2 regions of the Bradyrhizobium sp. HKCCYLS3013 genome follow, and region 2 is predicted to be linked to the other one. Evidence: riboswitches for the same ligand, from Rfam matches in the RefSeq annotation. Region 2 holds a riboswitch; the other holds the start of a gene.

Region 1 (4,408 bases), on a different contig from region 2:
ATGACGATGACGTCGATGCCGAACAGCATCAGCTCACGGCGCAGGCTCTCGGACAGCCCTTCGATCGCATGCTTTGAGGTCGAATACGGCGCCAACAGCGGGTTGCCATTGCGCCCGGCCACCGAGCTGACCATCACGATCCGGCCTCGCTCCCCTTTCATGGCGGGATCCGCTCCGAGCAGCGGCGCGAACGCCTGGGTCGCGATCACCGGGCCGATGACGTTGACCTCCATCTGATGGCGGAACTGCGCGATCGGCAGCTCCGTCACCGGCCCCGCGACGGCGATGCCGGCATTGTTGACCAGGCCGGCGAGCGCCTCGCCGGCGAGAGCCGCCCGCACCTCCTGCGCGGCCGCCTTCACCGCCGCCTCGTCGGTCACGTCGAACAGCAGCGGCGTGAAGTTGGCGCCGAGCTCGCTGCGCAGACGGTCTGCATCGGCCTGCTTGCGAACGCTGCCGAACACGCGAAAGCCGCGCGCGAGCAGGTGCTTCGAACAGGCGAACCCGATGCCGGTGGATGCGCCGGTGATGACGACGGATTTCATGGGGACCTCAACGATTTGCGCGGCGATTATCGCACGGGATGCGGCAAGATGCTGGCGCTGATTTTTCGCGTGAGGTCATCACCCGCCGAGCCTGCCCCGGAACAACGGAATACGGCACGCAACGCACGGCGCGTCGGCAAAACGGCCGCGGCAAGAATGGGATTTAAGTTTCAATGCTTGAGAGGATGAGAGCTGACGTGAGATCGAGGGCAGCGACCAAACTGGATGAAGGAAGGTTTGTGACCTTATGAGATCGTTAACCTTTCCGCCTCGCTCGCCTGTCTTCGCCGGGTCTGCAAGGAGGTGATCGCACCTCATTCCATCGATTGTCCGGCGAATCTCCGAAAGGCCGGGCTCCGACCCGTCTTCCCCTCTATGCGTATCGTCTTAATTTTCCGTATCCGTGTTTCCCCGGAGTACTACGCCCTCCGCCCCTAACGCATTGTTATCGCCCGTGCCGAAAACTGCCCCGGCCGAAAGCCTTGCAGCGGATCCCACACGCGTTGCTGTCGCTCCGGCAATCCGGACCAACGAGCGCGATCGTGTCACAGCCAGAACAGCTTCCGCTTTCAGAAAACTCCATCATCACCGAACTCGAAGAGGCCGTCCGCAGCGGCTCCTCGGCGAAGCGCGTCAACACGCTGCGCCAGGTCACCAACCTGTTCCTGCATGACGGCGAACGCCTCAGCGAGGACCAGATCAAGGTGTTCGACAACGTGCTGTGCATGCTGGTCTCGCGGGTCGAGACCCGCGCGCGGGCCGAGCTCAGCAAGCATCTCGCGCCGGTCGACTATGCGCCCGTCGAATTGATCCAGCAGCTCGCCCGCGACGACGAAATCTCGGTGGCCGAGAACGTGCTGATGCACTCGAGCCGGCTCACCGAGCATACGCTGGTGGAGGTCGCGGCGACCAAGGGCCAGGATCACCTGATGGCGATCTCCAGCCGCCCGCATCTGACCGAGGCGGTGACCGACATCATCGTCGACCGCGGCGAGCGCCGGGTCATCCGCAAGCTTGCCAACAACCAGACCGCGCGCTTCTCCGAGACCGGCTATTCCGGGATGATGGCGCATGCCGAGGACGACGACGAATTGTCCGAGATCATCGGGCTGCGCATCGACCTGCCTACCAAGCATCTGCGCGACCTCCTGCGCCGCGCAACCGAAGCCGTGCGCGCCAAGTTGATGGCCTCGGCGCCGCCGGCGTTGCAGCAGGAGATCAAGAAAATCCTCAAGGCGATCGCCGACGTTGCGCGCAGCGACGGCGGCCTGATCGGGCGCGACTTCACGCTGGCCGAAGAGGCCGTCAAGCGCATGAAGGGGCTGAACGAGCTCAACGATGCCGCCATCGCCTTCTTCGCCGAGACTCGCCGCTTCAGCGAGGTGTCAGCCGCGCTCGGCCTGCTCAACAACGTCCCGACCGAGATGATGGCCAAGGTGCTGGAGGGCCCGCGCACCGACATCGTGCTGATCCCCTGCCGTGCCGCCGGGCTGGCCTGGTCGGTGGTGGCGAAGATCCTGACCCACCGGCCGATCAAGCACGCCATCGACAGCGACACGCTGAAGCTCGCGGAACGCGACTATTCCCGCCTGTCCCTCGACACCGCCCAGCGCACCCTGCGGTTCTGGATGGTGCACAACAAGGTCGAGAAGTAAGCGGCGCTCGCAAAAGCGATCCGCGCCGGAATTGATTCGCGCCTCACACCCCGCTGTCGTCCCTGCGAACGACAGCTGTGGGGCGTCGCGGGTGCCGGGTATCTCATGCCGAACGCGGCAGCCGAGAGAGTTCGCCACACGCAATCCACGCCAGCGCGTTATCGCCAGGAGATCACCGGGCGCCGGATTGACTTTGGTGCGCCCGCACTCCTACGGTGACGGCGACGGTGCCCCTCGACCGGGGCTCAATAGGGAATGCGGTGCCGGAGACGTCTCGCAAGGGACGTGACCGAAGGCCGCAGCTGCCCCCGCAACTGTAAGCGGCGAATCTCGCGTCAGAGGCCACTGGGAAATCTCGGTCCCGGGAAGGCGACGTGGAGGTGACGACCCGCGAGCCAGGAGACCTGCCGTCAGCCGTGGTCACACGCGAGGATGCCGGTCGGGGCGTTATTGGCATCGTTTTCAGGCAGGCCTGCAAAGGCGTGCATGAGACCTCGTTCGCGGTGACGTGCCACTGACGTCATGCCGAGGTCACTCGTGTCTCCCGTTCCCCATGCCAGGCGCCGTCGCGCCCTTCTGTCGTCGTTCTACCTCCTCTCGTCGTTCGCGCTGCTCGGTCCCTCCCCCGCAACGGCGCAGCAATCCGCCTCGCCCGATCTGCTGCCGCCGGTCGAGGTCGACCCGCCGCACCGGCCGATCGCTCCGAAACCGGCCATCCCCCGCAGAGCCGGCAACGCCGCGCATCAACAGATGCCGGCGGCAAAGCCGGAATCGCCGGCCAGCCCGCCCGTCGCGGTCAGCCCGGCCGGCATCGTGACGCCGGTCGCCAACGTCGCGAATGCGATCACGGTGGTGACCGACAAGGACATCGCCGCGCAGCAGGCCCGCACGGTGCCGGACATCCTGAGCACCGTCCCCGGATTGAACGTCGTGCAGGCCGGCGGCCCGGGCGGCCAGACCAACGTCTTCATGCGCGGCACCAATGCCAACCACACCAAGCTCATCATCGACGGCATCGACGTCGGCGACGTCACCAACAGCAACGGTGCGTTCGATTTCGCGCATCTGCTCGCCGCCGACATCCAGCAGCTCGAGGTGCTGCGCGGGCCGCAGAGCGGGCTGTACGGCTCCGATGCGATCGGCGGCGTGATCTCGGTGATCACGCGCAAGGGCGACGGCCCGGCGCGGGCGACCGCCTCGGTCGAGACCGGCTCGTTCAAGACCTTCAACCAGTCGGCCGGCGTCAGCGGCTCACAAAACAATGTCAACTACGCGGTCAACGTCGCGCATCTGCACGCCGGCGACGTGCCGGTGACGCCATGGCAACTGCTCCCGGCCGGGCAGAAGGCGATCGGCAACGCCTACGACAACGTGACCGCCTCGTCCAAGCTCGGCGTCGATCTCAACGAGGCCTGGACACTGAATTCGGTTGTCCGCTACACCGACGCCACCCTGCTGTTCACCGGCGACAGCGGCTTTCCCAGCGTTCCCGATGCGATCAGGAGCAAACACACCGTCCACCAGCTGGCAACGCGCCAGGAAGCCGTGTGGTCGCTGCTCGGGGGCCGCATCAGGAACTACTTCGGCGTCAACTACGTGAACAACTGGTCGTCCGATCTGACGGCCGGCAATCCCGTGGCCGCGGTCGCCACGGGGGAGCGCATCAAATATGACTGGCACGCGGTGACCGAACTGGCGCCGCACAACAATCTCGTCGTCGGGCTGGAGCAGCAGACCGAGCGGCTGAAAACAACCGATCTTTCCGCCGAGAACGGCAACAAGGCCGGCTTCGTCGAGCTGCAGACGGAGCTCGCCAAGCGCTGGTTCGTGGTGGCGAGCCTGCGCAACGACGTCAACGACCAGTTCGGCGGCCATGGCACCTACCGCATCGCGCCGGCGGTGATCCTGCCGCTCACCGAGACCAAGCTGAAGGCGAGCTACGGCACCGGCTTCAAGGCGCCGACCCTGAGCCAGCTGCACCAGGATTTTCCGGCCTTCAACTTCTTCGCCAATCCCAACCTGAAGCCGGAGCAGAGCACCGGCTACGACGCCGGCTTCGAACAGCCGCTGTTTTCGGATCGCATCCGCTTCGGCGCGACCTACTTCCACAACAGCATCACCAACCTGATCAATTTCAACGCGACCTTCACCTCCTATGCCAATGTCGGCCTCGCGACCACCGAAGGCACCGAGAGTTTTGTGGCGGCG
Region 2 (4,408 bases):
GGCGGCAAGCAGGCTCGCACGGTAGAACACGATCAGCGCGCTCGGCCGTGCATCATCGTGGCTGCAGAGGTCATCGATGCCGACCGCGCCGCGGTCGCGCGCGAAGCCGACGATGGAGCCGAGCGCGAGCGGCTCGCCAAACGGCGCGTCACCGCCAAGCAGGCTCGCGAGATAATGCAGCGCCTCGCGCGCATTGCCGACGCCGCCCTCGTGCAGATAGCCATAGAGCCGCGACGTCGCGTCGTGCGGCAAGGTCGAGAGCGCATCGAGCCGGTCGTCGGCGCGATCGTCGCCCGGCAGTGCCGCGAACAGGATGTTGCGGCTGCGGCACACCGACGCGATGCGCTCCAGCCCGTAGCGCCAATAGTCGAGCCCACCGAGACAACGCACGACGACGGCGCGCGCCCCGAGCACGACGCGGTCGACATAGAGATCGACCGACATCGGATGCTTCAGCCGCTTCAGGCTGGCGAGGCGCAGGCTGGGCAGCTCGGTCGACGTCGCGGTCCAGGCTTCGGCCAACGCCGACAGGTCGGTGTCCGAGAACGACAGCACGACGATCTCGGCCGGCGACTGCGCAAGATCCACGGCCTGTTCGAGGTCGTCGAGATCCCCGCCCGTTGTCGCCAGCAGGTGCATCGGTGACGCCTACCCTGTGATCAGGCTCTGGATGGCGGCGGCATCGAGGCCGCGCTCGCCGATGATCACCAACCGCCCCTGCCGCGATTCGCCCGAGCGCCACGGGCGCTCGAACTGATGCTGGATGCGGCTGCCCACGGCCTGCACCAGGAGGCGCAGCGGCTTGCCGGCAACTTCCACGAACCCTTTCACCCGCAAGACATCATGCGCATCGACGGCGGCCGCGATCCGGTCGACGAGCGCATCGGGCGAGGCCTGCGCCGGGACGTCGAGCACGAAGCTCTCAAAATCGTCGTGATCATGCTCGGCCTCGTTGTCGTGATGCGACGGCCGGGCGGCGAGATCGTCCTCCGCTGCGGCGCCGAGCCCGAGCAGCACCGACGCCGACAGCCTGCCATGCTCGGTCGCGATCACCTTGACCGCGCGCTGCACCTTGGCGGCGATCTCGGCGGCGACATCCTTGCGCTGCCCCTCGCTCATCAGATCGCTCTTGTTCATCACGACGAGATCGGCGCACAGCAACTGGTCCTCGTAGACCTCCTCCAGCGGGTTGTCGTGATCGAGCGAGGCATCGGTGGCGCGCTGCGCCGCGAGCGCTTCCGGATCGTCGGCGAAGCGGCCCGCAACCACCGCCGGGCCGTCGACGACCGCCACGACGCCGTCGACCGTGACACGCGTCGCGATCTCGGGCCAGTTGAAGGCCTGCACCAGCGGCTTCGGCAGCGCCAGCCCCGAGGTCTCGATCACGATATGCTCCGGCGGCTCCTTCTGATCCAGCAGGCTCCTGAGCGCGGGCACGAAATCGTCGGCGACGGTGCAGCACAGACAGCCGTTCGACAGCTCGACGATGCGATCCTCCGGACAGTCCGGCACGCCGCAGCCCTTCAGGATGTCGCCGTCGATGCCGACGTCGCCGAACTCGTTGACGATGATGGCGAGCCGGCGGCCGTTCGCGGTCTCGATCAGATTGCGCACCAGCGTCGTCTTGCCGGCGCCGAGAAAACCGGTGACGATGGTGCAAGGCGTCTTGGCGAACGACTTCGTCATGGCGATGCGATCTCTCGGTTTCAGCGTGGCGCCGACAGCGCAGGCACGCGCGCGACGGTGTTCTTGCGGATGTATTCCGGGCGCTCGCGCCAGGCCGGCAGGCCCGCATCATGGCGCTGATGCAGCTGCGCGAATGCCAGCACATCCCGCGCATGCAGATCCGGATCGAGCGCGCCGAGCACATAGGTCCATTTGCCCGGCGCTGTCACCGCAACCGTGCACGCACGATTGCAGTTCGACAGGCACTCGACACCGACAACGGTGACGCCGGCGCGCTGCGCGGCCGGCACCGTCTCGATGGCTGCGAGCAAACGGGCACCGGCCCGCGGCTCGTCCGGCGGCGCAGCTTCAGGCGCCTGCGTGCGGCAGGTGACGCAGACGAACAGCGTCGTCTCTCCAGTCTCCGATGCGATCATCAATCAGCCGATCACGCCGGCGGCCGTTGCGGCGGCAACGCCGCCCACCAGCACGATGGCAGCGCCCGCGAGCCGCAGCGCCAGCGGCGCAGCCGCCTTGGCCTTCGCCGACAGCAGCCTGGTGCCGAGGAACGCACCGGCCGCGATGACGGTCTGGATCACGAGCAGCCCGGCGAGATAGGCTCCAAGCGGAGAGTTCTCGGCGCCGACGATCGATTCACCCAGCGCATATCCGTGGACGAGGCCGGTCACGGCGAACAGGCCGGCAACCGGCAACACGCCGAAACGCCCACGCATCACCACCACCAGCCCAACCACGGCGGTGGTCAGGCCGACCAGCAGCTCGGCAGCGGGGATGTTGGCCTTGGCCACATGCAGGCCGACGCCCGCGATCATCGCGGTGGTGAAGGCGAGCACCGGCGCGAAGCCGCGGCCCAGAAGAGCTGCAACGATGCCTGCGCCCACGATCGCCGCCAGATGGTCGATTCCGATGATGGGATGGCCGAGGCCGGACAGCATCCCCTGCGCAAACGTCTGCGGCAGCTTGCCGCCCATCATGTGATGCGCGAAGGCGGGATCGGCGGCGAGCAGCAACAGGCTCGCGGCTGCAAAGGTCGTGGTACGGGTCAACTTCATGGCCGTCTCCGTCGCTTGCCGGCTCCCCAGAGGACCGGACGATGCGCTGCATCCGACGGCATCCCGCCCATCCCGGCGGGATCAGAACCAGCATCGCGACTCCCCGCGCGACGGGTCGGCCAACAGCAATGTCGACGGCAGGTCTCCTGGCTCTCGGGTCGCTGCATCAGGCCACCTTCCCGGTTTCCCAGTGGTGTCTTGGCCTCACACTCGCCGATTACAGTTGCGGGGGCAGCCACGGCCTTGGGTCAAGAACCCGCACCGTGTTCCCTAAATCTCTCCTTTCGGAGAACCGTCATCTGTTAGATACGGGTCGCGCCAAAGCCCGTCAATCGGAATCGTCCCCATGGCCCCTGCCCCGCCGCACCCCGTCCTGCCGCGCCTGACGCTGGTGCTCGGCGGCGCGCGCTCGGGCAAGAGCCGCCATGCCGAGGCGCTCGTCACCGCCCTTCCGCCGCCCTGGACCTATGTTGCGACGGCGCAGGCGTTCGACGCCGAAATGACCGACCGGATCGCCCAGCACAAGGCGCGCCGCATTGAGGGATGGCAGACGCTGGAAACGACACATGATCTCGCCGGCCTCATCCGGGCACATGGAGATTCGGGCACGCCGATGCTGATCGATTGCCTGACGCTCTGGCTCAGCAATGTGATGCTCGCCGACATGGACGTACCGGCCAGATGTGCCGAGCTGATCGATGCGCTCAGGAGCGCGAATGGCCCCATCGTGGCCGTGTCCAACGAAGTCGGGCTGGGCATCGTGCCGGACAATGCGCTGGCGCGCGCCTTTCGCGACGCCCAGGGTCGACTGAACCAGGACGTCGCGGCCGTGGCCGATCGCGTGATCCTGATGGCGGCAGGACTGCCGCTGACTTTGAAGTGACAAGGAGAACATGCCCGTGACCGAAAGCGCCGACGATTCCCGCCACAAGGCGAAGATGGAGAACCGCAAGGCGGTGCAGGATGCCGAGGTCGCCTCCAAGACCGTGGAGAAGGGCCTGCTCATCGTTCACACCGGCAAGGGCAAGGGCAAATCGACGGCGGCGTGGGGCCTGATGCTGCGCGCGATCGGCCGCGGCTTTCGCATTGGCGTCGTGCAATTCGGCAAGGGCGCGTGGGAGACCGGCGAGCGCAAGGCCATCGAGACGTTCGGCGACCAGGTGTCGTGGCACACGCTCGGCGAAGGTTTTACGTGGGAAACCCAGGATCGCGCGCGCGACGTCGCCGCGGCCGAGCGCGCCTGGGCCAAGGCAAAGGAGCTGATGGCGGATCCGTCGATCCGGCTGCTCGTTCTCGATGAGCTCAACATCGCGCTGCGCTACGATCATCTTGATATCGCCGACGTCGTCGCCACGCTCGCAGGGCGCCGTCCCGATCTGCACGTCGTCGTCACCGGCCGCAACGCCAAGCCGGAGCTGATCGAGGCCGCCGATCTCGTCACCGAGATGAACCTCGTGAAGCATCATTTCGCGGCCGGCGTGAAGGCGCAGGAAGGCATCGAGTACTAGGCTCATGAGCGCGCGCGCCATCATGTTCCAGGGCACCGGCTCCGACGTCGGCAAATCGCTGATCGTCGCTGGGCTCGCGCGTGCGCTGACCTTGCGCGGCCTGAAAGTGGCGCCGTTCAAGCCGCAGAACATGTCGAACAACGCCGCCGTCACCACGGATGG

Evidence for each region. A riboswitch is a leader RNA that binds a small molecule or an ion and turns the genes downstream of it on or off. The one in region 2 is predicted to bind cobalamin.
Region 1: linked by a shared signal. The riboswitch ahead of ACQR1F_RS02255 (TonB-dependent receptor domain-containing protein) and the one ahead of ACQR1F_RS28835 (HupE/UreJ family protein) in region 2 are both predicted to bind cobalamin.

The regions. Positions count from the first base shown of each region.
Region 1 is NZ_JBNPTK010000001.1:495,468-499,875, reverse strand. It holds gene ACQR1F_RS02265 (SDR family oxidoreductase) at 1-545, opposite strand, end outside; gene ACQR1F_RS02260 (DUF2336 domain-containing protein) at 1,088-2,200, shown strand; cobalamin riboswitch at 2,409-2,626, shown strand; gene ACQR1F_RS02255 (TonB-dependent receptor domain-containing protein) at 2,738-4,408, shown strand, end outside.
Region 2 is NZ_JBNPTK010000022.1:42,370-46,777, forward strand. It holds gene cobN (cobaltochelatase subunit CobN) at 1-639, opposite strand, end outside; gene cobW (cobalamin biosynthesis protein CobW) at 649-1,686, opposite strand; gene ACQR1F_RS28830 (DUF1636 domain-containing protein) at 1,707-2,102, opposite strand; gene ACQR1F_RS28835 (HupE/UreJ family protein) at 2,106-2,738, opposite strand; cobalamin riboswitch at 2,858-3,050, opposite strand; gene cobU (bifunctional adenosylcobinamide kinase/adenosylcobinamide-phosphate guanylyltransferase) at 3,085-3,621, shown strand; gene cobO (cob(I)yrinic acid a,c-diamide adenosyltransferase) at 3,638-4,246, shown strand; gene ACQR1F_RS28850 (cobyric acid synthase) at 4,251-4,408, shown strand, end outside.